One region of the Pseudoalteromonas sp. S558 genome, then DNA from elsewhere that is predicted to be linked to it. Evidence: predicted binding sites of a transcription regulator. Region 1 holds the regulator's gene; each other region holds the start of a gene.
What was found. Region 1 encodes sigma-54, which starts transcription at its own class of promoters, with help from an activator protein. Its sites were predicted from a motif close to GTTGGCACGNNNNTNGNNT; they were not measured.
Positions count from the first base shown of each region.

Region 2: a site for sigma-54 is predicted at 4,398-4,416, ahead of CWB66_RS07260 (EF-hand domain-containing protein). Genes of this name have one in related genera too.
Region 3: a site for sigma-54 is predicted at 4,438-4,456, ahead of fliS (flagellar export chaperone FliS). Genes of this name have one in related genera too.
Region 4: a site for sigma-54 is predicted at 4,450-4,468, ahead of CWB66_RS02145 (DUF2726 domain-containing protein). Genes of this name have one in related genera too.

Region 1 covers NZ_PNDU01000077.1:60,444-66,262, forward strand. The annotation lists gene CWB66_RS06205 (calcium/sodium antiporter) at 1-535, shown strand, start outside; gene CWB66_RS06210 (KpsF/GutQ family sugar-phosphate isomerase) at 539-1,510, shown strand; gene kdsC (3-deoxy-manno-octulosonate-8-phosphatase KdsC) at 1,511-2,062, shown strand; gene lptC (LPS export ABC transporter periplasmic protein LptC) at 2,059-2,613, shown strand; gene lptA (lipopolysaccharide transport periplasmic protein LptA) at 2,603-3,148, shown strand; gene lptB (LPS export ABC transporter ATP-binding protein) at 3,145-3,870, shown strand; gene CWB66_RS06235 (RNA polymerase factor sigma-54) at 3,940-5,439, shown strand; gene hpf (ribosome hibernation promoting factor) at 5,466-5,753, shown strand; gene ptsN (PTS IIA-like nitrogen regulatory protein PtsN) at 5,758-5,819, shown strand, end outside.
Region 2 covers NZ_PNDU01000089.1:34-5,852, reverse strand. The annotation lists gene pepQ (Xaa-Pro dipeptidase) at 1-1,104, shown strand, start outside; gene CWB66_RS07275 (YigZ family protein) at 1,178-1,792, shown strand; gene CWB66_RS07270 (TrkH family potassium uptake protein) at 1,888-3,339, shown strand; gene CWB66_RS07265 (flagellar brake protein) at 3,373-4,038, shown strand; gene CWB66_RS07260 (EF-hand domain-containing protein) at 4,496-4,708, shown strand; gene CWB66_RS07255 (EF-hand domain-containing protein) at 4,772-4,984, shown strand; gene CWB66_RS07250 (EF-hand domain-containing protein) at 5,129-5,341, shown strand; gene CWB66_RS07245 (EF-hand domain-containing protein) at 5,419-5,634, shown strand.
Region 3 covers NZ_PNDU01000221.1:613-6,431, reverse strand. The annotation lists gene CWB66_RS14950 (cytidylyltransferase domain-containing protein) at 1-565, opposite strand, end outside; gene CWB66_RS14945 (aldo/keto reductase) at 602-1,471, opposite strand; gene pseC (UDP-4-amino-4,6-dideoxy-N-acetyl-beta-L-altrosamine transaminase) at 1,468-2,613, opposite strand; gene pseB (UDP-N-acetylglucosamine 4,6-dehydratase (inverting)) at 2,627-3,628, opposite strand; gene CWB66_RS14930 (hypothetical protein) at 3,678-4,001, opposite strand; gene fliS (flagellar export chaperone FliS) at 4,010-4,396, opposite strand; gene CWB66_RS14920 (sigma-54 dependent transcriptional regulator) at 4,808-5,819, shown strand, end outside.
Region 4 covers NZ_PNDU01000023.1:23,321-29,139, reverse strand. The annotation lists gene arcA (two-component system response regulator ArcA) at 193-909, shown strand; gene arcB (aerobic respiration two-component sensor histidine kinase ArcB) at 926-3,244, opposite strand; gene folE2 (GTP cyclohydrolase FolE2) at 3,478-4,398, shown strand; gene CWB66_RS02145 (DUF2726 domain-containing protein) at 4,508-5,104, shown strand; gene mtnN (5'-methylthioadenosine/S-adenosylhomocysteine nucleosidase) at 5,215-5,819, shown strand, end outside.

The sequences.
Region 1 (5,819 bases):
TGTATCTATGCGTGCAAAAAATCAAGACGACCCATTTGTATCAGAAGCCTGTGATGACGTGCCTAGCAATGTACCAACAAAAAATGCTGTATTTTGGTTAGTCATTGGCATGATATTACTCCCTGTCAGCTCATATTTTTTAATTGGTTCTGCTGTCGACATTGCTAAGTTTTTTGGTCTAAGCGACCTAGTAATTGGCCTAACTATTATTGCTATTGGCACCAGTTTACCAGAGCTTGCAGCTTCTATTGCCGGTGTGCTTAAAAACGAAGATGACTTAGCTCTGGGTAATATTGTTGGCTCAAATATTTTTAATATTTTAGCGGTGTTACCACTGGCTGGTATTATCAACCCATCAATCATTGACCCTTCTGTAGCAAGTCGTGACATACTAATAATGATTGGTGCAACAATTGCGCTTATTGTTATGTCATTGAACTTTAGAGGCACACAACGCATCAATAGAGTAGAAGGTAGCCTATTGTTAATCGCATTTTTGGGCTATCAAGGATATATTTTCAGTCAAGTAGGGTAAATAATGGCAGCGCTAAACTTTATTGAACAAGGCCTTCGCGTTTTAAACATAGAGCGCCAAGCACTGAGTGATATTGCACAATATGTAGATGAAAACTTTCATCAAGCTTGTCAATTAATATACGATTGTAAAGGTCGCACTATTGTTATTGGCATGGGTAAATCCGGTCATATTGGCAATAAAATAGCAGCCACACTAGCCAGTACTGGTAGTCCCGCTTTTTTTGTACACCCTGGTGAAGCAAGCCACGGGGACTTAGGAATGATCACTAAAAATGATGTGGTAATGCTTCTTTCCAACTCAGGTGAGACTAGCGAAGTTTTAAATATTATTCCCGTGTTAAAACGCCTTGGCGCAAAAATGATAGCGATGACGGGTAATGAAAAGTCAACCATGGCAACACTTGCAAACGTACACGTATGCATAAAAGTAGAACAAGAAGCCTGCCCGTTAGGCCTCGCACCAACAGCAAGTACCACAGCAACACTTGCTATGGGCGATGCAATAGCTGTCGCCCTTTTAGAAGCCCGTGGATTTACTGCCGATGACTTTGCACTTTCACATCCAGGTGGCAGCTTGGGCAAACGCTTATTACTTACTTTGAAAGATGTTATGCACGGCGGCGCAAACACGCCTATTATTAATATTTCACAAACAGTAAAAGACGCACTGATTGAAATGTCAGCTAAAGGTTTAGGAATGACCTCTATTGTTGATGAAAACCAACAGTTAACGGGACTATTTACTGATGGCGATTTACGTCGCATTTTAGAGCAACGAGTTGATATTCATACCACGCAAATTAGCGAAGTAATGACTAAATCATGTACGACCGCAACCCAAGACATGCTGGCTGCCGAAGCACTTAATATTATGGAACATAAACGTATTAATGGTTTAATTATTGTCAATGAGCAAAACCAGCCTATCGGTGCACTAAATATGCAAGACTTATTGAAAGCAGGAGTATTATAAATGCAATTTGAAGAACTCTATCAACCGCTAAGCGATGATGCTAAAGCACGTGCTAAAAAAGTAAAATTGCTTATTTGCGATATTGATGGTGTATTTTCTGATGGGCGTATTTACTTAGGCAACCAAGGTGAAGAACTAAAAGCATTTAATACTAAAGATGGGTTTGGTATAAAAGCGCTCATTAATAGCGGCTTTAACGTTGCGGTTATTACTGGACGTCACTCGCAAATTGTACAAAACCGTATGAGTAGCTTGACCATACAACACATCTACCAAGGTCAAGAAAATAAACTCGTTGCTTATGAAGAACTAAAACATAAACTTGATCTAACGGATGAACAAATTGCTTATATTGGTGATGATGGTCCTGACATGCCAGTGATGGAATTAGTTGGCTTTGCAGTCGCTGTTAACGATGCTCACCCGCTAATTAAGCGCCTGTCACACTACACCACACAAATGTCTGGCGGCTTCGGTGCAGTAAGAGAGCTTACAGACTTATTAATGCTAGAAAATGGGCACCCACTGACCACACAAGGTACAAGTTCATGAATATAGCGCGCATAATATTAAGCGTTTTATTCATCAGCTGTATGGTTTGGCTTTGGTACCCTTATTTTACGCAAACAAACATTACTACACAGAGCGCATCTGAGGTTATAGCTGAGCCTGATTATACTGCAATAGAACTAAAACAAACTGCGTATGATGAGCAGGGCAAAATAAGTCACAAAGTGACTGCTGCCAAAATGGAGTTATATCAACAATTAGGTTTTACCTTTTTTGAAAAACCTATTTTTACTTTATATAACGAAAAACAGGCTTGGCGCATTAATGCTGATGAAGCAACCCTGTACGAAGGTAAACAATTAATTTTAGAAGGTAATGTTGTCGCTAAAAATCTAACCGATAAAGCAATGATAGAAAAAATCGATGCCGATAATATTCAAGTAGATATAAAGCTACTGACAATGCGCTCAGAGCAACCTGTAGTTGTAACTGGACCTAATTTAAAGATCACTGGTAAAGGCCTTGAAGCCGATCTAAAAACCGAAGTGATAAAACTTATTAACCATACGCGAACCATATATTATGACCAATAAATTTTCAAAAATACTTATTATCCCAACGTTTTTATTAGCATTTAACAGTAATGCAGCAGAGCAGTCGAATCAACCGGCTGCCAACCAAATCTCAATAAGTGCCGATAAACAAGAAGGCCAATTAAAAGCCAATGTGGGTATTTTCGAGAAAAACGTTGAAATTATTCACGGAAATCGCCGCATTACCGCCGACCGCTTAGAAGTACACAAACGCGAAGAGCTCGGTGATAATAAGCAGCTATTAATTGCCACAGGCAGTCCGGCACATTTTGAAGAAAAACAACCCGACGGCACGACTATGAGCGCAAGTGCTGATGAAGTGCGTTACGATGTATCTAAGCGTTTTTTAACGCTTGTTGGTAATGCGCAAGTATCGCAAGCTGGGCAAAAAATAAATGCAAAAAGTATTACTTACGACATAGAACAGCAATTAATTAGCGCTGAAAAAGATGAAAATTCAACGGATCGCGTTCACACAATTTTAGTGCCTATTGAAGCTAAAAAAAGTAAAACAAGCGATAAAGGCCAACCATGAGCACATTAAAAGCAGAACTATTAGCCAAAAGCTATAAAGGCCGTGAAGTTGTAAAAAACGTCGGCCTTGAAGTTAAAGCTGGCAGTATTGTTGGCTTACTTGGCCCAAACGGCGCTGGTAAAACCACCACGTTTTATATGATTGTGGGCTTAGTACCTAGCGATAAAGGAAAAATATCTATCGACGATAACGATATTACTCTTTTACCTATGCACAGTCGTGCTAGATTAGGCATAGGCTACTTACCACAAGAGTCTTCAATTTTTAGAAAGCTAACTGTTTATCAAAACTTAATGGCAATTTTAGAAACACGTAAAGAGCTTAAGAAGCAGCAAAGAGAAGATACACTAAATAATTTATTAGACGAATTTAATATTCAACATATCCGTGACAGCCAAGGTATGGCGTTATCGGGTGGTGAACGTCGCCGCGTAGAGATAGCCCGCGCATTAGCGGCTAATCCCAAGTTTATATTATTAGATGAACCGTTTGCGGGCGTTGACCCAATCTCTGTACTTGATATAAAAAAAATCATAGAACATCTTAAAAATCGTGGGATTGGTGTGTTAATTACCGATCATAACGTAAGAGAAACCCTTGATGTTTGCGAAAAAGCCTACATTGTTTCTCATGGAGAGCTGATTGCATCAGGTACTCCAGAACACGTATTAAATGACAAAACAGTACGCGATGTTTACTTAGGCGAGCAATTTAGGCTGTAACATTTACGCCATGTCTTTAAGCATCTGCTAGTATTAATTATAACAACATAAAAGGATTGTTAGAGATACATGAGGCAATCACTACAGCTGCGCATGGGCCAGCAACTTACAATGACTCCACAATTGCAACAAGCTATTCGTTTGTTGCAACTCAGTACATTGGATCTCCAGCAAGAAATACAAGAAGCGCTCGACAGCAACCCACTTTTAGAGGTTGAGGAACAAGACTATTCTGAAGACGCTGCAGGTAAAAATGAACAAAAAGCAGACACCGATGATATAACAGTTAGCGCATCTGCCGACGATGCTCCAAGCGAATACGAACAAGACAGCGGCGAAGCACTTGCTAAAGATACGGTAAGTGACGACATGGCGATGGATGTTAGCTGGGACGAGTACATGAGTGCAGCTCCAGCCTCCTCATCAGGTCCAATGCCTGAAGACGAGTCTATATACCAAGGTGCCTCTACGGAAACGCTCCACGAGTATTTAATGTGGCAACTTCAACTAACGCCATTTAGCCCTACTGATGAAGCGATTGCGATTGCTATTGTAGAAGCAGTAGATGATTCAGGCATTTTAACACTGAGTTGTGAAGAGATTCTCGAAAGCTTCAACCAAGAAAACGAAGATGATAATGAAGTTGAACTTGATGAAATAGAAGCTGTTTTAAAACGCATTCAATTATTTGATCCTGTAGGTATAGCAGCGCGTAGTTTACAAGAGTGTTTGTGCATTCAACTTAACCAGTTTGATAAAGAAACACCCTATATTAATGAAACAAAAATGATTTTAACCGAGCACATAGACTTATTAGCAGCTCGCGACTATCGTACATTAATGAAAAAAACGAAGCTCAAAGAAGAAGAGCTTAAAGAAGTAATGACACTCATTCATACGCTAAACCCAAAGCCTGCAGATACGATTGTTAGGGAAGAGTCTGAGTATGTAATTCCTGATGTGTCAGTGAAAAAAATTAAAGGCCGCTGGGTTGTTGAACTAAATCCAGATAGCATGCCAAAAATTCGCGTAAACAGCCAATATGCTGCGATGTCTCGCACGGTTAAATCAAGCGGTGATAGCCAGTTTATACGCTCGCATTTACAAGAAGCTAAATGGTTTATTAAAAGCTTAGAAAGTAGAAACGATACATTATTAAAAGTAACTAACTGCATTGTTAAGCAGCAGCAAGGCTTTTTTGAACATGGTCCTGAGGCCATGAAACCTATGGTTTTAAATGATGTTGCTGAAATGGTGGAAATGCACGAATCAACTATTTCGCGTGTAACCACTCAAAAGTATATGCATACACCTCGGGGTATATTTGAGCTTAAATACTTTTTCTCAAGTCATGTAAGTACCGAAAATGGCGGTGAATGCTCATCTACAGCAATACGTGCACTTATCAGAAAATTAATCGCTGCAGAAAACTCAGCAAAACCATTGAGTGATAGCAAAATAGCGGATATATTGGCTGAGCAAGGAATTAAAGTAGCGAGACGTACAATCGCAAAATATCGCGAATCTCTGGCTATTCCACCGTCAAATCAGCGAAAAAGTCTGATTTAAGACGCAAAACAAAGAGGGTAATGCTTATGCAACTAAACTTAACTGGTCGTCACGTAGAATTAACTGATTCACTAAGAGACTATATAAATACCAAATTTGCGAAGCTAGAAAGACACTCTGATCATATTAATAATGTTCATGTCATTCTTGATGTAGAAAAACTAAGCCAAAAAGCAGAGGCAACAATACATGTTAGTGGTGCTGAGTTATTTGCCTCAACTGAGCATCAAGACATGTACGCTGCCATCGATTCGCTGATTGATAAGCTCGATCGCCAAGTAATTAAACACAAAGAGAAGCTTGCTCGACACTAATATGATGAAATTAAGCTCACTTATATGCCAGGACTGCAGCAAAGCTGCGGTCCTTTTTAATAGCAA
Region 2 (5,819 bases), on a different contig from region 1:
GGTAACGACAAGCCAAAACTAATATTTTATCGTCCTGTTGATTTTTGGCATAAAGTGCCGGACGAACCTCGTGATTTTTGGGCTGAGTATTTTGATATAGAACTACTGCTACAACCTGATCAAGTTGAAAAGCTACTGCCATACGATAAAGCTAAATACGCTTATATGGGCGAATATATAGAAGTAGCGCAAGCACTTGGTTTTAGTATTATGAACCCAGAGCCTGTACTTAACTATTTTCATTACCACCGCGCTTATAAAACGCAGTACGAGCTTGAATGTTTACGCAACGCTAACCGCATTGCAGTAGACGGACACAAAGCTGCACGCGATACCTTTTTTAATGGTGGTAGCGAGTTTGATATTCAGCAAGCATACTTAATGGCTACACGTCAGAGTGAAAATGAAATGCCGTATGGCAACATTGTTGCACTTAACGAAAACTGCGCTATTTTGCATTACACGCACTTTGATCCAGAAGCACCACATACCCATAACTCATTTTTAATCGATGCTGGGGCAAACTTTAATGGTTACGCAGCTGATATTACCCGTACTTATGATTTTAAAAAGCAGGGTGAGTTTTCTGAGCTTGTGGATGCGATGACAGTACAGCAAATTGAATTAGGTCAAGGTTTGAAGCCTGGTATGCTTTATGGCGATTTGCACGTTGAGTGTCATAACCGTATTGCGCAAATATTAAGTGACTTTAAAATTGTTAACCTACCTGCGGCAGAAATTGTTGAGCGTAAAATTACCTCTACTTTTTTCCCGCATGGTTTAGGTCATCACTTAGGCTTACAAGTGCACGACATGGGTGGCTTTATGAGTGACGAAAAGGGTACTCACCAACCTTCGCCAGAAGGACATCCATTCTTACGTTGTACGCGGCTGATTGAAAAAAACCAAGTGTTTACTATTGAGCCAGGTTTATACTTTATTGACTCATTGCTTGGTGATTTAGCACAAACCGATAATAAGCAGTTCATTAACTGGGAAAAGGTTGAGTCGTTTAAACCGTTTGGTGGTATCCGCATTGAAGATAATATTATCGTTCATGAAGACAGCCTAGAAAATATGACGCGTGATTTAGACTTAGCTTAACGATACTATCTATGTTTGAATAATTGGGGCCATAAGGCCCCATTTTTTTGGTTGAATATTGGTTAAGTAAAGTATGTCAGAATATAAATACCCTGCAGCGGATGTGTTTCATCAAGAAGAAATTAAAAAAAGCACCTTTATTGTGCATATTGCACACACGCCAGATTTAGCCTGCGCAAAAGCATTTATTAAAAGTATTGAAGAAAAATATTCAGACGCTCGTCATAATTGCTGGGCGCACGTAGCGGGTAATCCAGGTGGTAGCCATGTTTATGGTTTTTCGGACGATGGTGAGCCAAATGGCACTGCGGGTAAGCCTATGCTTAATGTGTTGATGGGTTCGGGCCTTGGCGAAATAACAGCGGTAGTGACGCGTTACTTTGGCGGTATAAAGCTAGGTACTGGTGGGTTAGTACGTGCTTATGGTGGCTCATTAAATAATGCATTAGTAAAATTGCAAACGGTGCTTAAAGTTCCCAGTATTGAAATTACAGGAAGTAGTGAATACAGCATGCAAGGCGCGATTGAGCAGCGGCTAAAGAGCAACTACCAAGTACTTAATATTGATAAGCAATTTACTGCTAATATTGAATGGGTGATCACGATTGATAGCCGCCAAGCACAACAAGCAATTAAAGATATTTTTGATTTAAGCCACGGCGCAGTTGAGTTAACTATTAAAGAGTAATAACCTACACAAGTTGCATTTAATGCATACCACTTAATTTGAACAGGCTGACACTACTTAGCCTGAATTTACTAATAATAAAAGCGATAAGCTAAATGCAATTTCGTACCATCATAAAAATTCTTGGCCAACTTGTTGCGCTGTTTAGTATTACCATGGTGCCACCGGCACTGGTGTCTTTAATTTATAAAGACGGTGGTGGTGTTCCATTTGTTTTAGCATTTATATTCAGTATTGTTATTGGCCTAATGGCTTATTACCCGAACCGCCACGAAAACGGAGATTTAAAAGCCCGCGAAGGGTTTTTAATCGTAGTTCTGTTTTGGTTGGTATTAGGTGCATTCGCATCTTTACCGCTCATATTTTTACAAGAACCCAACCTATCATTTGCAGATGCGGTGTTTGAGGCATTTTCAGGCTTAACAACTACAGGTGCAACCGTACTGACGGGGATTGAATACCTCCCCAAATCCGTATTGTTTTATCGCCAACAGTTACAATGGTTTGGCGGTATGGGGATCATTGTACTCGCTGTAGCGATACTGCCTATGCTTGGTGTTGGTGGAATGCAGTTATATCGCGCTGAAATACCAGGGCCTGTAAAAGATTCTAAAATGACCCCGCGTATTGCTGATACAGCAAAACATCTTTGGTATATTTATGTGTCACTTACTACTGCGTGTATGCTTGCTTATTGGGCGGCTGGTATGGATTGGTTTGATGCTATTTGCCATGCGTTTTCAACCGTAGCCATTGGTGGGTTTTCTACTTATGATGCCTCGATAGGCCACTTTAACAGCCCAGTTATTAACTTTATTTGTGTGTTCTTTTTAATTATTGCAGCCATAAATTTTTCATTGCACTACGCAGCGGTAGCCAGTCGAAATGTACAGGTATATTTGCGCGACCCTGAGTTTAAAGTATTTTTGTGTATTCAATTAGCGCTGGTGGTTATTTGTTTTACGGTACTGTCATCAAATGAGATATACGCTAATGGTGATGAAACGCTAGATCAGGCTTTATTTCAAGCTGTATCAATGAGTACTACAGCGGGCTTTGCTACCGATAACTTTTCAACATGGCCATTGTTTTTACCAATATTACTTATATTTTCGAGCTTTATTGGTGGTTGTGCGGGTTCTACCGGTGGCGGTATGAAAGTGGTTCGTGTGTTTTTACTCTATTTACAAGGTGTGCGTGAGCTCAATCGTTTAGTACACCCTCGTGCTATATATTCTATAAAGTTAGGTCGAAAGGCGCTTCCAGATAAAGTCGTCGAAGCGGTATGGGGATTTTTTTCTGCTTATGCATTAGTGTTTATTATTATTATGTTAGCGCTTATGGGGACTGGTATGGACAACATAACGGCGTTCTCAGCTACTGCCGCATGTTTAAATAACTTAGGCCCTGGTTTGGGTGACGTTGCATCACACTATGGTGCTATAACCGATGGCGCTAAATGGTTGCTTACTATTGCAATGGTGTTTGGTCGCCTCGAAATATTTACTCTACTGGTACTATTTACACCAACGTTTTGGCGTGGGTAAAAAAGTCAGTAAATACATCATTGGGAAAGGGATATGCCAGCAAATTTAGAAAAGCTAAAGCATATAGGTGTAGGCAGCTTAGTCGACCTAGAAATATTAACACCTACAAGTAGTAAGCGTGTTAAAACTGAATTAGTTGGTTTGCTTGATGATAAGTTTATTATTTTAAATTACCCCAATTCTAAACGATTGCTTGCAGCCAGTGATTATTTGCGTGACGGTGTGATGGTGGTAGTAAGAGCGTTGATAGAAGGTAGTGGTGGGCAAGTTATAGCATTTCGTCAACAAGTTATGTCGGTTACTTCTCATCCTGCTAGGCTGGTTTTTATTAATTTTCCTAAACACGTGCAGTTATTTGATCTGCGTTCACAAGCACGTATCCCTACTTTATTGCCAGCTAAACTTAAGTTAAGTGACGAAAGAGTGCTTGATGGAGTGATCAAAGACGTTTCATTAACTGGCGTTATGTTTGATATCAAAAGCGATCAAGCGCTTGAAAATATAAAAGATATGCAATGCACTGTTATGCTCGATAGCAGTGGTAAAAACTTTGCAGGTGAAGTGTGCAGCGTTAAAGGCTATTCGGCGGGCGCTAAGTGCGGTATTAAGTTATTAGCCAGCGAAGACGAAATGAGAACTTTCATGAGAGAGCACTTTATTGATCCCTCAATGCTTAACTCTGAACTTGATGAAAGCTAAGTTTCGCTATTATGCAACAAACTAGTGATTTATTATTTTTTTGCAGAAAAATTATTTAACCATCACCAAATAAAATAATAAACCATATAAAACAATAATTTAAATTTCAAAAAATCCTTCCAATTGTATTTATAAAAAAAAGTTCAGCTAAGGTTTAGCTAAATTTCAATGTTAAATCATCTTTTAAGTATCTAAATTTATAAACTGTAGTATTTTTAATCTTCTTAACATTATGTTTTTAAAGGTGTTTTTGTTTTTGCTTGAAACCCTGTTGCCAAAAAGCAACAAAAAATCTTGAACAATTTGCTTTCCTCACTCCTAAAGTTAGTCAACTCATTGAAAATAAATAACTTTTAAAAGTTGGCATCTAAGTTGTAATAGTCTGGGTGTACTAAACAAAACGTGATTTAAAGTGAACTACTTAATCGCATAAACATAACTTTGAAGGATACATATTATGAAACGCATTAATAAAACTTTAGCACTTATCGCATTAGCATCTTCTTCAGCTGCATTTGCAGCAACTGATTTCGATACGTTAGATGTTGATGGTAGTGGGGCCATTAGCCAAGCTGAGGCATCAGTAGATGCAAAATTAATGAGCATGTTCTCTGAACTTGATACAGACCAAAATGGTGAGTTATCAAAAGAAGAATTTTCAAAAGCATAAGCTTAACGCTACGGGGTGGCATAAGCGCCCTGACATTACTCAAAAATTTTAAGGATACACGTTATGAAAACATTAAATAAAGCACTAGCACTTATGGCAATAGCCTCTTCTTCAGCCGCGTTTGCAGCAACCGACTTTAATACATTAGATGTGGATGGCAGTGGCACAATTAGTCAATCTGAGGCATCGGTAGATGCAAAGCTAATGAGCATGTTCTCCGAGCTTGATACTGACCAAAATGGTGAGTTATCAAAAGAAGAATTTTCTAAAGCTTAATTAAAGGTATTGATCCTGAGTTGCCAAAGACAACCTAAGTAGGCAAGGGAGCTTACGAAAGAGGATAACAAGGAAGTGAAAAATTACGGTTTAAGTTCGAGCTCTCATTTTTTTGATAGAACATTTAATATGAAGGATTAAGTTATGAAACATTTAAATAAAGCGTTGGCACTTATGGCTATAGCGTCTTCTTCAGTTGCATTTGCAGCATCAGACTTTAATAGCCTTGATATAGATGGTAGCGGCACGATTAGCCCAAGCGAAGCGGCAGTTGATGCTGACTTAATGGCTGAATTTGTTGAGCTAGATACCGATGGTAGTGGTGAGCTTTCTAAAGAAGAGTTCGCTAATTATTAAGTCACCCTTTTAAATTAAACATTTTTCACAATTAGGGATCTTTGAAAAGGACTTCTCATCTTATTAGGAATATTATTATGAAAACATTAAACACAGCACTTGCAGTTTTGGTTCTAGCATCTTCGTCAGTGGCATATGCGGCAGTAGATTTTGCCTCTTTTGATGGTAATGGCGATGGCGTAATTAGTATGGAAGAAGCAAAAGTAAATCCTCAACTTGTGAAAATCTTTGATGATTTAGATGCTGACGGAAATGGTGAGATTTCTAAAGAAGAGTTTTCTAAAGTACAATAAAGAGCCACTGAAAACTCTTAATTGATATATAAAAGCAGCTAACCAGCTGCTTTTTCTTCGATGATAATAGGGCCTGTTGACCTTTGTAGATTAAAATTTGTTCAATTTAGGGGCGATTTAATCGCGACGTGAGGTTTGTAACCTAGTGGGCTAAGTAAAAACCGAGCAACAAAGAGTAAATTGCC
Region 3 (5,819 bases), on a different contig from region 1:
CAGGCTCATCAACGGTCCATCTGTGATTAGATAAATCAGTCTCACTTTGGATGTTTTGTAATTGATATTTTTGCGGATTATTACGTATATATGGCGTTACATGCTCCAGCTCTGAGGGCTTTTTAGCGTATTTATAAGCATCTAGGAGTGCGTTTTTACTGATGACTTCCGTATCAAGACCATCTGGGAATGTGCTTTTCAAGCAGTTACTTGTGTAATCATTGCTATTAATTAGATGCGCATTAATAACATGATCTATAAGTGCAGAGTCTATAACTGGGCAGTCGGCGGTCACTCTAACTACGTGCTCGCATGGGTAAGCAAGTTGTGCATAATAATAGCGACTAAGTACGTTATTTAAATCGCCTCTAAAACACAACAAATTGTTTTCTTTACAAATAACTTCAAGTATATCGTCACTTTTTTCAGTACTTGTTATAACAATCAGTTTATCTATTTTTTTACATTGCTGTATTCGTTTCGCTTGCTGTACAAACATAGGTAAACCGTGAAGGTTTTTAAGTACTTTGCTTGGTAGGCGCGAAGAGCTAACTCTGGTTTGCATGAAGGCGTTTATCATATGTTTAATTCCGGCTGTATCTTAACTGACCCACAGAGAAGGGTTAATTAGCGCTAATTCAGAGGTCGCTAAAGAGTTTAAAACGTCATCAGAAGGGAGTTTTAGATTTTTAGCGTCGGCGTAGCGCTGAATTAATTGCGTTAATTGGTTTTTTGAGCAGCAACCTATTACGGCGCTTTCAATATGTGGTGCCTTTTGAGCAACAATGGCCATTGCGAATGTAAGATAATCACATTCTAACTCTTCAATAATTGCGTTATATTTTGAGAAAAGGTGACCGAACTGAGAAAAATAAGCACGCTTTTGAATTTCTGGTTGTAGTAACAGCCCTTGCAAAAAAATCGAACGAGCGTGTAACTTTATATTTTTCTTTATTAGTAAATTTGTTACTTCGGGTTGAATAAAACGCTGATCTAGCCAGTTCAATGGCGCTTGTACAATGTCTAAATTATACATGTCACTAAGTAAACTAAGTTGTTCAGGAGTGTAAATGGACACGCCGATACGTTTAATGATGCCAGTGTCTTTTAATGCTTCTAATTGCTTGAAGTGATTTTTACCAGCGTTATTTAATAAAGGGTCGATATTATGAAATAAAACAGCATCTAATTCTTCACGTTGTAGATTAGAAAGGCTAAGTTGTACTTGTTCTTCAATACTTAAATGACTGCTAGCGGATATTTTTGTTATGACTGAAAAGTGATTGCTAAAACCAGACGTGCCAATGTTCTTTTCACTATTTCCGTATGCTAAAGCAGTATCAAGTGTAGTAATGCAGGATGCTTTAGCCAGAGTGAGCATTTGCTTAATTTCATCAACGTTAACTTGGCCTTGGTCATTACTAATACCGTAATTTAAACCGAACTGTGCAGTTCCTAGGGCTAATTTCATACTAACTCATTAATCGTCTGAATAATAAATTCTTGTTCTGACTGCGTTAATCCAGGGTGCAGTGGGATGGTAAGTGACGTTTGGTAATATTCAATCGCGTTAGGAAAATCACTTTCTTTAAAACCAAGAGCAACATAATAGGGTTGAATATGTATAGGAATATAATGCAGATGACTCATTATTTTTCTATTACGCAATTCACAAATTAAGGTGTGATGAGCTGCTTTGTCCTCCAGCTGTAAAATATACAAATGATAGCTAGATAAACACGCATCTGATTGCGCTAAATGATTTAACGGTTGTGCTTTAAATGCTTGAGTGTAAATAGAGGCGATAGCATTTCTGGCTAAAATAAATTCATCTAGCCGCTGCATTTGACTAACACCTAACGCAGCTTGTAGTTCGGTCATCCGGTAATTAAAACCAAGTTCAATTTGTTGGTAATACCATGGACCATGGCTTGCCTCTGTCATTTCAGTAGGATCAGTTGTAATTCCGTGACTTCTTAAGCGTTTTAATCTTTTTGCTATGTATTCATTATTTGTTACAGCCATACCCCCTTCGGCAGAAGTGATAATTTTAACGGGGTGGAAACTAAATATGCAAATATCTGAAAACTGACAGTTTCCAACTGGCTTACCTAAGTACTGAGCGCCTATTGCATGGGATGCATCTTCAATTATTTTAAATCCGTATTGCGTTGCTAGCTTATGGATGACGAGCATATCGCATGATTGACCAGCTAAATGAACGGGTATAACTACTTTTGGCAAACAGTTTTTTTGTTTTGCATTAATTAATTTTTTCTCAAGTGCGACAACTGACATATTACCTGTCGTTAAATCAATATCTACAAAGTCGATTTTTGCACCACAATATAAAGCGCAGTTAGCCGACGCAACGAATGAAATGGGTGACGTCCATACTATATCGTTTTTGCCAACATCCAATGCTAAACACGCAATATGCAACGCAGAGGTTGCACTATTTGTCGCACAAGCAAAGTCGACATTACAATAGTTTGTAATTGCCGATTCAAACATTGGCACTTTTGGCCCTTGGGTCAGCCAATCTGATTCCAATACACCAACGACAGCATCTATATCAGCTTGTGATATAGATTGTTTACCATAAGGGATCATGTTTACCTGCTGTTTAAAGGAGTGCTTGTGTATTAAACATTTTTATATCATCAATGCTCATATAATGATGATTATTTAATGAATTATACTCAAAGCCTTGAGGAACCTTATGTCCTTTTTCACCAATAGCATTTACAGTAAAGTCATTACTTCGGCTACTAAATTTAATACCCGGTGCTATAAGGTAATGATCATGATATTCATAGGTTTCAAAGCATAAATCGGCAGGGCACATAACTTCATGAAGCTTTTCTCCAGGTCGTATCCCTATATCTTTTATAGGTAAGTCTGGTGCCATGGCTTTTGCTAGATCTATTATTCTGATTGAAGGTATTTTAGGAACAAAGATCTCACCGCCTAACATGCGCTCAAAATTGGTTAAAACAAAATCGACACCTTGCTGCAAGTTAATCCAAAAACGTGTCATTTCTAGGTGAGTAATCGGAATGTGATCACGACCCTCATCAATAAATTTTTGAAAAATAGGCACTACAGAGCCCCTCGAACACACAACATTACCGTAGCGCACGACAGAAAATGTAGTCCTATGACCGCCTGCAATATTATTTGCTGCAATAAATAATTTATCTGATGCTAATTTTGTGGCACCGTATAAATTAATAGGATTTGCAGCTTTGTCGGTAGATAGCGCGATGACTTTTTCAACATTGTTATCAAGTGCTGCATCAATTACATTTTCAGCCCCATTAATGTTGGTTTTTATGCATTCCATTGGGTTGTATTCTGCGGCAGGGACTTGCTTTAGTGCTGCTGCATGAATTACATAATCCACACCACGCATTGCTCTTTGTAAGCGAGCTTTATCTCTAACATCGCCGATAAAATATCGCATACAAGGTTGATCAAACTCTTGCTGCATTTCAAATTGTTTTAGTTCATCACGCGAGAATATTATGATTTTTTTTGGCTGATAACGCTCAAGTAACGTTTTAACGTACTTTTTACCGAATGAACCTGTGCCACCCGTTATGAAGACAACTTTTCCGTTAAACATTTTGTATATCTCCGTTGGATGCTTAGTTAATAGTTAGTAATACTCTAAATTAAGAGTTGGCTTTGTATTGATTGACCGCGTTATTGCTTTTTTGCTTACTTATTATTTTTTCTGCAACTTGTTGTTTAGCATATTCTATTTTAGCAGATAGTTTTCCAATTAGATCAATTATTAATTCAAGCTCTGCGGCGGAATAAAAGTTTTCATCTTTTGCGATAGATTCTTTCAAATGGCTATCTAAATCATTATGAGCGTGAGTAGCGCTTTCAACTTGCAGCACTTCGTCATCTGATAATAGTTCTATAAGTTTTAAACATAGTTCACGGGTGTGACAATCGTTTATTGATAGCTCAGTAATTGACTTTCCTAACATGGTTAATCCTAAGATCTATGCTCTAGAGGAATTGCTTCCCAACCTGATTTAATCTCTTTGATCAGCACGATAACTTCATCAAGCTTATCTATGTTATTTTCCATATTGGCCATCAAAAGCGTGCGCTGGCAATAGTCGTACAAAGAGTCTAAGTTTGTAGATACTGCATTATCACCTTCAAAATTCAGGACTTGCTGTAATGCCCCAAGCAATGTAATACAGTCTGAAATAGCAATTCCTTTCTTATCAAACTCTTTACGCTGGATGAAGCCTTTTGCTGCTGAAAGTTTACCAACAATATTTGCAAACACTAATTTGACTTGGTCATAAGGCGTCATTTCTTTAACGCTACTTACAGTGACTTGACGGTATTTATTTATCGACGCGTGTGCCATATAGGTAATTCCTAGAAATTTAATTACAATACTTAAACCTTAAGCAAGTTTAGTTCCAAAATGAACATAACGTTTACTTATCGGCAAATAAGTTTGTTTCTTTAAAAAAATGCATGCCATATTTCAAATATTTTACTCTTATTGATATAAAACTACTATTGCAAGTTATTTGCGTGTGTTGGGTCGTTAGGTATATTTACACTCTTAATGTAAATTAGCATTTTTTAGTACTTTAATGTGCATGCCTAGATTGTAAAGAGTTATTAATTAGTTATTAAGTACTGCTTTTTTGATTTATATGTCTGTTTTTTGGCGTTAATGTCAAAAAATTGCCGCTAGTGCTTGCATCCAAAATTTACTGGCTTACAATTTCATTAATAAATAAATTAGTGAAATTATGGCTCGCTATATATGATCTTGATTTTAGATAATAATAACAACCGCTCGATAGGGTTAAATGCATCACTTACTTTTATTGGTGAAGCCGTTCAACTTTTAGACGAAGCAAATTTTGAGCAAGAATGTGCGAAGTATCAACAAAAAGAATGCATTGTAATTTTAGGTGCCTTGCAATCACTCGATCATGAAAGCTTAATTAAGTGTTATCCAACACTGCCATTTTTGCTAATAGGCGAAACGCTAAAACCATTACTTAGTATCGCCAATGTAGTCGGACTTATTTGTGAGCCATTTAGTCATGAAGTAACAACGCAGTTGCTTCACGATTGTCAGCAATATCAGCGAATGCTTCCCAGTGACCATAAACACTCTAAACCGCATAAAACTTTTGATGGCCTTGTGGGTGAAACCGATGCAGTTAAGGATGTACGCTTTTTAATTGAGCAAGTTGCAAAAACTGACGCAAATGTTTTAATTTTAGGCGAATCGGGAACTGGTAAAGAAGTTGTTGCGCGCAATGTACATTTACTATCAAAAAGAAGCGCTGGGCCGTTTGTGCCAGTCAATTGTGGTGCGATCCCAGCTGAACTTTTAGAAAGTGAATTGTTTGGCCATGAAAAGGGCGCATTTACAGGGGCTATTTCGGCGCGTAAAGGCCGATTTGAACTAGCACAAGGTGGCACGCTATTTTTAGATGAAATAGGCGATATGCCATTGCAAATGCAAGTAAAGTTATTGCGTGTTTTACAAGAGCGCAGCTATGAACGTGTTGGTGGTACTAAGGCGATTCAGGCAGATGTACGTGTAATTGCTGCAACGCATCGTAACCTAGAAAATATGATTGAAGAAGGTAGTTTTCGTGAAGATTTATACTATCGCTTAAATGTATTTCCTATCGAAAATCCATCGCTTAGTGAGCGCGCTGATGATATTCCATTGCTGCTAAAAGAGTTAATGCGCCGTGTTAATGATCAAACAGGATCAACGGCTAAATTTACCGAGCGTGCTGTTGATAGTCTAAAAG
Region 4 (5,819 bases), on a different contig from region 1:
TATATCGATTAAACAGTAGTTTTTGCATAGCCCTTTTTAGGTAGACTTTGGATCCCTCTACTGTTTTATTTTTATCCAAATTGTTTTTACTTGTTAACAATTAGATAAGATTCTATAATCTCTAGCAATTGATTTTTATAAAATAAGATCGGTTTTTTTGTACGTAAAACAATCCAAAAAGGTTAATAAATAATGCAAACGCCAGTCATTCTAATCGTAGAGGATGAAGACGTAACTCGACTAAACCTCGTTAGTTTATTTGAAGCTGAAGGTTACAAAGTTATTGAAGCCATTGATGGCGATGATATGCATGACAAGCTTACAAATAATGATGACGTCAATCTTGTAGTTATGGACATCAATCTTCCAGGTAAAAACGGCCTTATATTAGCCCGTGAATTACGCCAAAAGCGTAAAGTAGGCCTTATTTTCTTAACTGGCCGTGATAACGACGTTGACCGCATTTTAGGTCTTGAAATTGGTGCAGATGATTACATCACCAAACCATTCAACCCACGTGAATTGACTATTCGAGCTCGTAATTTAATTACTCGAACAGCTCTAGGCGGTGAAGAATCAACACTAGAAACAAATGGTGTTATTACGTTTAATGGCTGGGAACTTGATGAGAATAGCCGTTGCCTTACTTCTCCAAGTGGTGATGCTAAACGTTTACCTAAAGGTGAATATAGAGCATTGCGCTTGATGCTTGATTCTCCAGGTCGTATTTTTAGCCGTGAGCAATTAATCAAACATATGACTGGTCGTGAACTTCGCGCAAATGACCGAACTGTTGACGTTACTATCCGTCGTATTCGTAAGCATTTTGAAAGCGACAACTCAACGTCGGAGCTAATTAGCACCATCCACGGTGAAGGTTATCGCTTTATAGGTAAAATCGACAGCTAATTAAAATAATTCACTGTTATTCTAATTGTTGTAAAAATAAATGAAGGGCTTGTTGCCCTTCATTTATTTTATCTGCTAATACATTCAACCACTCTTTTAATACACCATCAGTTTCCTCTGTAGCACCATGCTCCATGACTTTTGCATGTAATTGCACATCATTTAAGCCAACCGAACCTGCCGCTCCTTTGAGCTTGTGCGCTACAGATTTGTATTCTTCTCTATCACCTGCATTTAATGAAGTCAGTAGCTCTTGCTGATACTGTGGATTAAGTTTTTCAAATAACTGACTACTGCGCCTAAATACAACTAAGCCCATAGAGTTAACAAAGTCTTCAATTGTTTCAGCATCGAGTAAATGCGCATTAATACCAATAAGAGCCTCATCACTTACTTTTAATTGTGGTGTACTACTCTCAATTTGCTTTATATCAAATAAATCAGCCAGCATTTTATCAAGCTTTACAGTATTAATAGGTTTTGCGAGCGCACCTTGTATAGATATACCTTTAAGCTCTTCTTCTGCACTTCTTACATTAGCCGTCAGTGCCACTATTGGTAATTTATCAAAATGGCTATCTGCTCTTATCTGCCTCGCTACTTCATCGCCATTTATATCAGGCAATTGCATGTCGAGTAAGACTAAATCTAAATCATCTTCAGTTTCGACAAAAGACAAAGCGTCTTCGCCCGTTTCGGCCCACAGTACTTCATGACCTCGCTGCTCTAATAAGTTAGTTGCAATTTCAGCATTAAGCGGCACATCTTCTACCAATAAAATATAGAGTCCACGGCCAACATAACTTTGCTCTGTTGGTGCTATACATAGATTGAGTGGAATTTGGACTGTAAAGCAGCTGCCCTCACCTTCGCTACTTTCAACGGTGATCACACCTCTCATTGCACTAACCAGCGCTTTGGTAACCGACAAGCCTATTCCAGAGCCAATGGCATTAGTCCCTTTTAAATCAGGTGCTTTATAATACATATCAAATATACGCGGTAGCTGCTCTGGTGGAATACCTTGGCCTGTATCTGATATTTTCATTATTAGCCAAGGGCCTTCAATACGATTCTCACGCACACATTCAAGTTTAACTTCACCGCTTTGAGTAAACTTAACTGCATTATTTATTAGATTCCAAACGACTTGACGCAAACGAGTAGGATCGAGCAATGCATATATATCAAGCATACCGCTGCGCTCAATATTAAATTCAAGATCTTTTTGCTCAGCAATAAGTCCCGCAAAATTAACAACATCGTTTATAAAGTCAGAGACATTAATAGGATTAGTTGCTATATCAAGCTGCTCTCTGTCTATTTTGTCTAGATCTATAATATCGTTAAAAATATTACCTAGCGTTTCAGCGCTCGAAAAAATAGTATTACTCCAGCTACGCTGTTGTTTATCTAGATCGGTATCAAGCAGCATACGCGTTAACCCTACAATACCATTTAGCGGTGTCCGCAATTCGTGGCTGAGGGTGGCAATAAATTTCCCTTTATCTTTATAGGCGGTTTCGAGTGCTTGAGCGGCCTCTTTACGGCTCGTAATATCACGGCCAAAGCCAAGTAAGCCAATATAATCACCTTCGTCATTAATGAAAGGAAGTTTACGCAACTCAAACCAACGTTTTTCACCTTCAACATCGTAGCCAACATCAATTGTTATCGCTTGATGGGTTTGCTCTACCTGCTTATCTGTTTCTAGTACTTCAGACAAAAACTCACTTGGAAACGTTTGCTCTGCCGTTTTACCAATAAGCTCAGCACTCGTTTTACCCATCACCTCTTCAAACATTTTATTACAACCCGCAAATACGCCATTATTATCACGGTAATAAAATAAATCAGGGGACGAATCAACAATTGAGCGTAATAACATACCTTGCTGCGCAAGCTCTTGCTGCGTTTTTTTACGCTCTGCTATCTCTTTACGAAGCTCTTCAATTGCACGGTGTTTAGCATGAAACGCCATTTTACGTTCGTCGATCTCAACATTTAATCGACTAATGTTATCTTTGAGTGTTTGGTTTAATAGTTTTTCCTGCTTAGTAGCACTATCAAGATAAGCATACGAAGCATCTAATTGACGAATTGAATTTAATAATACACTGATGACTAACGGAGAAACCACTGCGGTAAAAAAGATGACGGCTAAAATATCAACAAGGTGAATTTCCCCTACAGCCACATAATAAAACATGCTTGATAAAATAAGCGACGCTGTCAGAAATAGCGTATAGCAAGCAACGGCCGCTTTAAACTCACCAAATCGAGTTATCAGGCTAGAAAGAATTCGAACCCAAGGGCTCAAAGAGTAATCGGTCATAGTTAAGTTTATCTCTTAGCTGTGTGCTTAAATATAAATAGAGCAGAACAAAATACTAAACATATTATTTTCGCCGATTTTAGCATTTTTCTATTCGCTATTTTCATGTTGTGCGACAAAAATAGAAAAAATTCACCTTTGAAGATAGCGACAGTTAAAAGTCTTCGTTTCAGCCAGTGGTTATTTCATGTAAAATACGTCGCTTTATCATTGCTAATAACGAGTAACATACCATGCAAACTAACATGCCCGACATAGCCGACACGGCTCCCGCCTTACAAACCGGTAAGTTAGACTGGGTTGGCATGGCTGAAATTGAGCTGCCATTTATTTTTGAATCGCGCGACCTTGCTCCTGTTACCGTTAATGCGAAAGCCCGCGCATTTGTAAACTTGCATAAAGAAGATGCTAAAGGCATTCATATGTCGCGCTTATATTTAGCACTCGATGTACTTTCAACCGAGCAACAAGTTAATCCGCAGACGTTAGCTAACACACTCAATACCTTTATTAGTAGCCATGAAAATCTCAGTGACAAAGCGCAAATAGAATTTAAATTTGAATTACCACTGCGTCGAAAATCACTATTGAGTGGTAAAGTCGGCTGGAAGAGCTATCCATTAACATTAACCAGTACTATTGAGCACAATATAATTAGCTATGAGTTAACCGTCGATGTTACCTACTCATCAACTTGCCCATGCTCGGCAGCTCTCGCGCGTCAGCTTATACAAAATGCATTTAACGAAAAATTCAATCAAGATACATTAAGTCAAAAAGATGTTCACGAATGGCTTGGTACTACGCAAGGTATTGTTGCAACACCTCATTCTCAGCGTTCAATTGCTAATGTAAAGGTTAAACTCAACCGTGATATTAACGAGTTTGATGTTGTAAACTTAATTAATACTCTTGAAAATGAGCTAAAAACACCTGTTCAGGCTGCTGTAAAGCGAGAAGACGAACAGGAATTTGCTCGCCTAAATGGTCAAAACCTGATGTTTTGTGAAGACGCAGCTCGCAAAATAAAAGCGAGTCTTGAAGCAAGCAACCATGCCGATTATTGGTTGCAAATCAATCATTACGAATCATTACATGCTCACGATGCCGTCGCGATAGCAGTGAAAGGAATTGAAAACGGATACAAAGCGTAAATTCAATTACATATAAATAAGATACGGCGGTAAATTCTTAACTGGCACTATTTAGGCACATAAATTGCTATATAAAATTAGTGTCAATTTGTTGTTGTGGAGTTACCGTATGGAGTTCGCTTTATTATCAATTTTAGTATTAGTGATAGGCGCATCAATCTTTGTGTCAAAGTTTAATGATGATGGCGGAAACCCTTATCCTTTTACGCGTAAGCAAAGTGTATTTACGCAAGTAGAAAGTGCGTTTTTAAATTTACTTGAACGTGCTGTTGGCGACCAATACAAAATAGTTAGCCGCGTTAAGCTAATCGATGTGATTGACTGCAAAGAAGGTTTATCTGTTAAATCTAAACGAGCAGCAATTGCTAAGGCAAAAAACAAACAGCTTGATTTTGTATTAATAGATAAAGAAAAAATGACCATAGTGGCTGCCGTTGATCTCGTAAACAACGCGAATAAAGACGGTCATAAAGCACAGCGAGATTGGTTTGTTAATGGGGCATTAGAAGCTGCCGGCATTCCACATATTCGTATGAAAGTAAAATCAGGGTATCGCCCTTCAGAAGTGCGCGATGCCATTATGTTTAAGCTTGGTAAGCTTGGCTCTTCACAAACGCAGCGTCCTGTTCGTAACCGCGTCAGCAAACCAGCGGTGCTATCACCATCGCAAGCTAAAGCTCATTCTACTGCATTAGCTGAAATTTAAATCGGGCATTAATACATAAAAAAGCGAGCTGTTTAAAACTGCTCGCTTTTTTGTTTTTTATAACTAACTTCACGTATAATAAATTTATTCAAACTCAGGAATTTAAAACTATGAACGTTGGTATTATTGGCGCAATGGAGCCAGAAGTTAAAATTTTGCGTGAAGCCATGCAAAATCCACAAATTTTGACTAAAGCAGGTTTCACTTTTTATACTGGCGAATTGGCTGGTAATACAGTCACACTCGTTCAATCTGGTATTGGAAAGGTAGCCTCAACTATTGCAACTACCTTACTTATTGATAACTTTAAACCTGATTGTGTTATCAATACGGGTTCTGCAGGTGGTTTTGATCCATCACTTAGCGTTGGCGATGTAGTAATTTCATCAGAAGTGCGTCATCACGATGTAGATGTAACTGCTTTTGGTTATGAGATTGGCCAAGTACCACAAATGCCAGCAGGCTTTACAGCTCACCCTAAATTGGTTGAAGCTGCGCAGCAAACAATTACACAAATTAGTGATGTTAAAACCTTAGTAGGTCTAATTTGTACTGGTGATACATTTATGTGTGACCCTGTACGTATTGATAAAGCACGTAATGACTTTCCTACAATGCTTGCTGTTGAAATGGAAGGCGCTTCAATAGCGCAGACGTGTTTTGCACTGAGCACCCCGTTTGTGGTTATCCGTTCGATGTCAGATATTGCCGGCAA